DNA from 2 places in the Mesorhizobium sp. L2C066B000 genome. Region 2 is predicted to be linked to the other one. Evidence: predicted binding sites of a transcription regulator. Region 2 holds the regulator's gene; the other holds the start of a gene.
The links. Region 2 encodes LexA, which represses DNA repair genes until DNA is damaged. Its sites were predicted from a motif close to TGTTCNNNNTGTGTTCNG; they were not measured.
Positions count from the first base shown of each region.

Region 1 (3,425 bases), on a different contig from region 2:
GCGGCCAGCGCTTTTTGCGCTGCCGCACGCACGGCCTTGGCGTCTTCGCCGCCGGCGCTCTGGTCGGCGGTGAAGCGGAACCCTTGCAACTCGCCGACATGATGGCCTTCGACAAGGACGGTTCCGGTAGGACTGATTTCGGCTTCAGGCATTGTATTTTCTCTAAGGCGCCGCATGAGGACGGAAGTCCTGCGGTCTACAAACCGTTTCGTCAACCGCTCATGCAGCGCATCCGACAATCTGTCTTCGATTTCGCGCGTCTTTTCCCGCCAGTGTGCCTGATCGGCCAGCCAGCCCGGCCGGTTGGACACGAATGTCCAGGTGCGGATCTGCGCAATGCGGTGCGACAGCGTGTCGATGTCCCCCTCGGTCGTATCGGCGCGGCGCACCTGCTCGGCCATGTAGTTCTCGTCGACATGGCCGTGTTTGGCGAGGTCGGTGTAGATAGAAGCGATCAGGTCGGAGTGCTGGGCCGGCGCGATCTTGCGGTAGTCCGGCAACGCGCAGGCTTCCCACAGCAGCGCCACGCGCTTGGCATTGGTAGCCAGCGCGCGGATGTCCTCGTCGCGGGAGAGATGTTCGAGCGCCTGCGCATCGACCGCCGGCAGCGCCCGCGTCAGGCCTTCGACCGGCGCGTTGGTTTCGATCGAGCGCTTCAGCGCGTCGAGGCTGGCGAAGTCGAAATGCGCGGTGCGCCATTGCAGCACCTTCACCGGATCGAACTCGTGCCCCTCGATGCGCTTGACCAGTTCCTCGTCCAGCGGATCGACCTGGCCGGTGACGCCGAAGGTGCCGTCGCGCAGATGCCGGCCGGCGCGGCCGGCGATCTGGCCGAGCTCCGCCGCCGTCAGGTTGCGGTACTGGTAGCCGTCGAATTTGCGGTTCTGGGCGAAGGCGACATGATCGAGATCAAGGTTGAGCCCCATGCCGATGGCGTCGGTGGCGACGAGATAGTCGACGTCGCCTGCCTGGAACATTGCCACCTGGGCGTTGCGGGTGCGGGGCGACAGCGCGCCGAGCACGACCGCCGCTCCTCCTTGCTGGCGGCGGATCAGTTCAGCGATGGCATAGACCTCGTCGGCAGAGAAAGCGACGATGGCCGTACGCCGCGGCAGGCGGGTCAATTTCTTCGAGCCCGCATAGGCCAGGTGCGACAGGCGAGGGCGCGTCACCACCGAGACGCCTCTTAGCAGCTTTTGCAGGATGCCATGCATGGTGGCCGCGCCGAGCAGCAGCGTTTCCTGGCGCCCGCGCAGGTGCAGGATTCGGTCGGTGAAGATATGGCCGCGCTCGAGGTCGCCAGCAAGCTGCACCTCGTCGATGGCGACGAAGGCAGCGTCGGTCTCGCGCGGCATGGCTTCGACGGTGCAGACCGAATATTTCGCGCCGGGCGGCTGGATTTTTTCCTCGCCGGTGATGAGCGCCACCTTGTGGGCGCCGACCTTTTCGCAGACGCGGGCATAGACCTCGCGCGCCAGAAGGCGGAGCGGCAGGCCGATAATGCCGCTCTCATGCGCCACCATGCGCTCGATGGCGAGATGGGTCTTGCCGGTGTTGGTCGGACCCAGCACGGCAGTCACGTCACGGCCCGACAGGATCAGCGGCTCGGTGTGTTTCGGCTGGATGTTCATCGGCCTGGAGATGAGGCTTTCTGCATCGGGTTGTCGGGAGCGCGCCTCGCGTGGCGCGTATGACAGGCGACACATAGGGATTTCAGGCGCGAAGCGAAAGCGGAATGTTCCGGCCGGCAGTCCCACGGTTCGTCGTTGAGGTCTCAATTAACAGTTGGAACGAGTCTGGAACGAATCGGCGACGAATCAGTGACTCCGGCAGATTCAGCTTTTGTTCACGGCTACATGTGGATTTTGCGAGCCTGAGTCTCACCATATGCTGAATCGCGGAAACTGGCCCGATTCCTGCAAGGGGACCATTGGCGTTAACCTTTGCCGGCGGGGCATCGTCGTGATCCGATACGCCTCGGCCAACATTATGACATTGTTGAATTTTCTTAATCGGCCTTAACCAATTTCCGGTGGTTTTCGGCCTTGGTCGTTAACGTTCCGCTCAAAGCCGGAACGAATGGGTGACGAATCAGCGATGGCGGGATTTTCCTGGTTTGTTCACCCCAACATGTTGTGTTATCCACAGCTTGTCCACCGAGAATTCACAGCTTTCGAACCGCGTTTGCACAGGGCGCCTAAAAATCGTTAATCTTTGCGTGCCGGAACTGGTCAATGTCTCGCGCGCAGCCCGGGGAACATCGCCGGCCGGCGATGAAAAACGGGCCATAAGGCGGCCCGTCCTACCGGGCGAAATTGCTGTCGTTCAGGCGAAGTACTGGCCGCCATTGGCGGTGATGGTCGAGCCGGTGATGAAGCCGGCGTCTTCGGAAGCGAGGAAGACGACGCAACGCGCGATCTCTTCCGGTTCGCCGAGGCGGCCGACCGGAATCTGCGGGATGATGCGTTCATTCAGCACCTTCTCGTCGATCGCCTTGACCATCTCGGTGGCGATGTAGCCGGGGCAGATGACATTGACTGTGATGCCCGCGCGCGCGCCCTCCTGCGCCAGCGCCTTCGAGAAGCCGATGTCGCCGGCCTTTGCGGCGGAATAGTTGACCTGGCCGGCCTGGCCTTTCTGGCCGTTGATGGAGGAAATGGTGATGACGCGGCCGAATTTGCGGTCGCGCATGCCGCCCCACAGCGGATGCGTCATGTTGAAGACCCCAGACAGATTGGTGTCGATGACTTCCTTCCACTGCTCGCGCGTCAGCTTGTGGAACATGGCGTCGCGGGTAATGCCGGCATTGTTGACCAGCACCGAGACCGGGCCGAGATCGGCCTCGACCTGCTTGATTCCGGCGGCACAGGCGTCGTAGTCGGCGACCGACCATTTGTAGGCCTTGATGCCGGTTTGTGCGCTGAACTTCCCCGCTGCCTCGTCATTGCCGGCATAGTTGGCTGCAACGGTGTAACCGGCATTCTTCAGGCCGATCGATATGGCGGCGCCGATGCCGCGCGATCCACCGGTGACGAGCGCTACTTTGGTCATTGAAAGTTCTTCCTCCCTTTGGTCGGAAGAAGGGAATAGGGAGTAGGGAGTAGCGAGTAGGGATCGATATTCCGCCGCGCTGCTCCTTCTTCCCCATTCACTACTCCCTATTCACTACTCACTTCTCTTTCACAGCGCTTCCACGCACAGAGCGACGCCCATGCCGCCGCCGATGCACAGCGTGGCAAGGCCCTTCTTGGCGCCGCGGCGGCGCATCTCGAAAACCAGCGTGTTGAAGACGCGGGCGCCCGACGCGCCGATCGGATGGCCGATGGCGATGGCGCCGCCATTGACGTTGACGATCGACGTATCCCAGCCCATGCCCTTGTTGACGGCGCAGGCCTGCGCGGCGAAGGCTTCATTGGCCTCGACAA
Region 1 is NZ_AYWZ01000027.1:14,146-17,570, reverse strand. Features, by position in the region: gene X733_RS137450 (helicase-related protein) at 1-1,631, opposite strand, end outside; gene phbB (acetoacetyl-CoA reductase) at 2,326-3,051, opposite strand; gene X733_RS137460 (acetyl-CoA C-acetyltransferase) at 3,181-3,425, opposite strand, start outside.
Region 1: X733_RS137450 (helicase-related protein) is a predicted target of LexA. The motif match lies at 1,787-1,804, and genes of this name have one in related genera.

Region 2 (3,425 bases):
CGCCGTTGAAGCTGAGCACGCTGCGCAACACCTACGGCATCGGCTGGACGCCGTTGCGCGAGGCGCTGTCGCGGCTGGAGGCGGAACGGCTTGTGACCGCCATCAGCAACCGCGGGTTTGCGGTCGCTCCCGTCTCTCGGGCGGAGCTCGAGGATTTGGCGCGTGCGCGGCTCGTGGTCGAACTGCCCCTGCTGGTGGAATCGGTCGAGAAGGGCGACCGCGAGTGGGAAGACGCGGTCGTTGCCGCCCACTATCGTCTCTCACGGTGCGGGTCTGTTCTCGACGATCCATCGGATGATGCGGTCGACGCGTGGTACGAAAAACACGATGCCTTCCATGCGGCGCTGCTCAGTGCCGCGACATCCAGCTGGCTGCTGCGCTTCAATGCAACGATTTCCGACCAATTGCATCGCCATCACCGCTTTCTGGGTCTGGCCCCCACGCTGCGCGCCGCCGCCGGCCGCACGGATGGGCACCGGAAGGCCGTGGCGGCCCTGCGCGACGCCGTGGCGATCGAACACCATACCGCCCTGATGGAAGCGGCCCTCGATCGCGACGTCGAACGTGCGAAAACTCTGATGACCGCTCACATCGGCTCCACGCTGCAGGTCTATGCCCAGAGCGAACCCGGCGCGGATGCTGCGCAGCCCCGTCCGAAAGGGAAGCGGCGATCGTAACCGACGACGCAGGGCACTTTGTCTTCGTTTCACCCCGTTGCTGGCAACTGGGCGCAGGCGGCGCTCGCAGCGCCGAACGTTACGCTGAACATAACGTCAACACATTCATTAAACTTTAAAAGGTTGCGGAACACAACTGGAACAGATAGTGTTTGTTCTGGGTTTGTTTTTTCCGATTCTGGTTTCAGAACCCTTGGGGGCCGCGATGCTGACGCGCAAACAACATGAGCTTCTGATGTTCATCCATGAACGCCTGAAGGAGAGCGGAATCCCGCCGTCCTTCGACGAGATGAAGGAAGCGCTCGACCTCGCCTCCAAGTCCGGCATCCACCGACTGATCACAGCGCTTGAGGAGCGCGGTTTCATTCGCCGGCTGCCGAACCGGGCGCGCGCGCTGGAAGTGCTGCGGCTACCCGACTCGATCGCACCAGGCCTCAACGCGGCGAGGAAGTTTTCGCCGAGCGTCATTCAGGGCAGTCTTGGTCAAGCCGGCCAAGGGCAAGGCGGCCAGGGACAAGGCGGGATGGGCCAAGGCGGTCTCGGCCGCCAGATCAAGCCGGGCTCGCCGTCGCGTTCGATGTCTGCCGGCAATGACGATGCCGTTTCCTCGATTTCAATCCCGGTGATGGGACGCATCGCCGCCGGCGTGCCGATCGACGCCATCCAGCATCAGACCCATTCGATCTCGGTGCCGCCCGACATGATCATGGGCGGCGAACACTACGCGCTCGAGGTCAAGGGCGATTCGATGATCGAGGCCGGCATTTTCGATGGCGACACGGTCATCATCCGCAATGCCGACACAGCCAGCCCCGGCGAGATCGTGGTGGCGCTGGTCGACGATGAGGAAGCGACCCTGAAACGCTTCCGCCGCAAGGGCGCCTCGATCGCCCTGGAAGCCGCCAACCCGGCCTACGAGACCCGCATTTTTGGACCGGACAGGGTGAAGGTGCAGGGCAAGCTTGTCGGATTGATCCGGCGCTACTGAGCCGGCTTGGGTTTGTACTTTTCACGCTGGTTGTAAGGCGGCAGGCCGCGCGCTTCGCGGGAGAAGCGGCGCTGCTCGTGCCAGGGGCGATACGGCTTGTCGACGGCGAAGCGGATGGTTGGCGCTGCAGCTGCCGATTGCGGATCGAAGAAGACGGCGGCGCTGCCGTCGCGGGCCAGCTGTTTCTTCGTCACGACCAGCACCAGCGGGTCGCGGCACGGATTGTAGGCCGTGGCGTCATCGATGACGATCAGGCTAGCGAAGGCACAGGCCGGCCGCGCCGTCTTGCGGTCTTTGGCAAGGGCTACAATGGCTCCGGAAGGGTGTCGGGCGATACAGAGATCGCCCATGCAATAGAAGGGCGACCCGGGCGGCAGATCGAGCGGATCGAGATCGAACCGCGTATCTGTTGCCTCGAAAATCTCGGGCGGGATAATGGTTTCGGCCCGCAGCGCCCGTTTCCAATTGTCCGTGGTGAATTCGTTGGAGCCTTCGCGGTTGAGGGCGAGTTCGCCGCCACCGATCGGCATGGCCACCAGATGCGCATCCTCGGATATGAGCACGTCGGGCGTAAGCACCTGCGGCACCGTCAACAGGCCGGCCAGCGCGAAAGGCACGGCCGCCAGCCTGAGCCAGGTGGTGGCCATGGTGGCGATGACGAGGGCGACCGCCACCAACAGCACCGAGCGGATGGAGATCAGCCCGACGGCGTCGACCGGCGAGCGCTCGGAAATCCAGGCCGATATAGCGATCATCGCCATCAGACCCTTGCCCATCACATAGAGGAACGGCCCGTCGGCGCCGAACGGCATCGCCAGTGCGCTGAGCACGGCAAAGGGCATGACGATCAACGAAACAATCGGCATCACGGCCAGATTGGCGATCAGGCTGAGCGGCGACACACGCTGAAAATGCCAAATGGCGAACAGCAAGGTTGCACTGCCGGCGATGATCGAGGTCATGGCGAGGCCGCCCATGGCCAGCGCGAATTTTCGCGACAGGAAGCCGACGAAGGAGCGCTTTGCCGGCGGCGTTCTCACCTTGTCGGCGCGGTAATCGGCCCAGCCGGCATAGGCGCCGACAAGGGCGGCGGTGGCGGCAAACGACATCTGGAAGCTGGGACCGACCACCTCGTGCGGCGACACCAGGATGACGGCAATGGCGGAGATCGCCAGATTGCGCATGGTGAGTGCGGCGCGATCAAACAGCACGGCGACAAGCATGACCGCCAGCATGATGAAGCTGCGCTCGGCGGCAACCACGACGCCTGAAATAACGAGATAGGCGGCGATCGAGACAAGCGCTGCCGCGGCCGCATATTTCTTCACCGGCCGGCGCGATGAGAAATCGGGAAACAGCGCAAAGGCGCCACGCAGCAACGCCATGATGGTGCCGGCAACCAGCGCCATGTGCAGGCCGGAGATGGAGATGATGTGGTAGATGCCGGTGCGCCGCATCGCTTCGTTGACCTCGTCCGGGATGCCGGCGCGCACCCCGACAATCAACGCCGCGGCAATCTCGCCTTCGGCGCCGCCGATCTTGCCCCTGATATGGTCGGCAATGTTTTCGCGCGCGTTCTCGATTGCCGAGGAGAGCCGCGCGGCCAGCGGCGGCGGTCCCTGCGTAGCAATGGTTTTCGGATTGCCGAGAAAGAAGCCGCTGCCGCCGATACCGGTGAAATAGCTGTCGAAGGAGAAATCGTAGCTCTCCGGCCGCACCGGACCGGTCGGCGGCAACAGCCTGGCATAGCCGGTGATCAG
Region 2 is NZ_AYWZ01000019.1:80,337-83,761, reverse strand. Features, by position in the region: gene X733_RS139470 (GntR family transcriptional regulator) at 1-677, shown strand, start outside; gene lexA (transcriptional repressor LexA) at 883-1,665, shown strand; gene X733_RS139480 (ComEC/Rec2 family competence protein) at 1,659-3,425, opposite strand, start outside.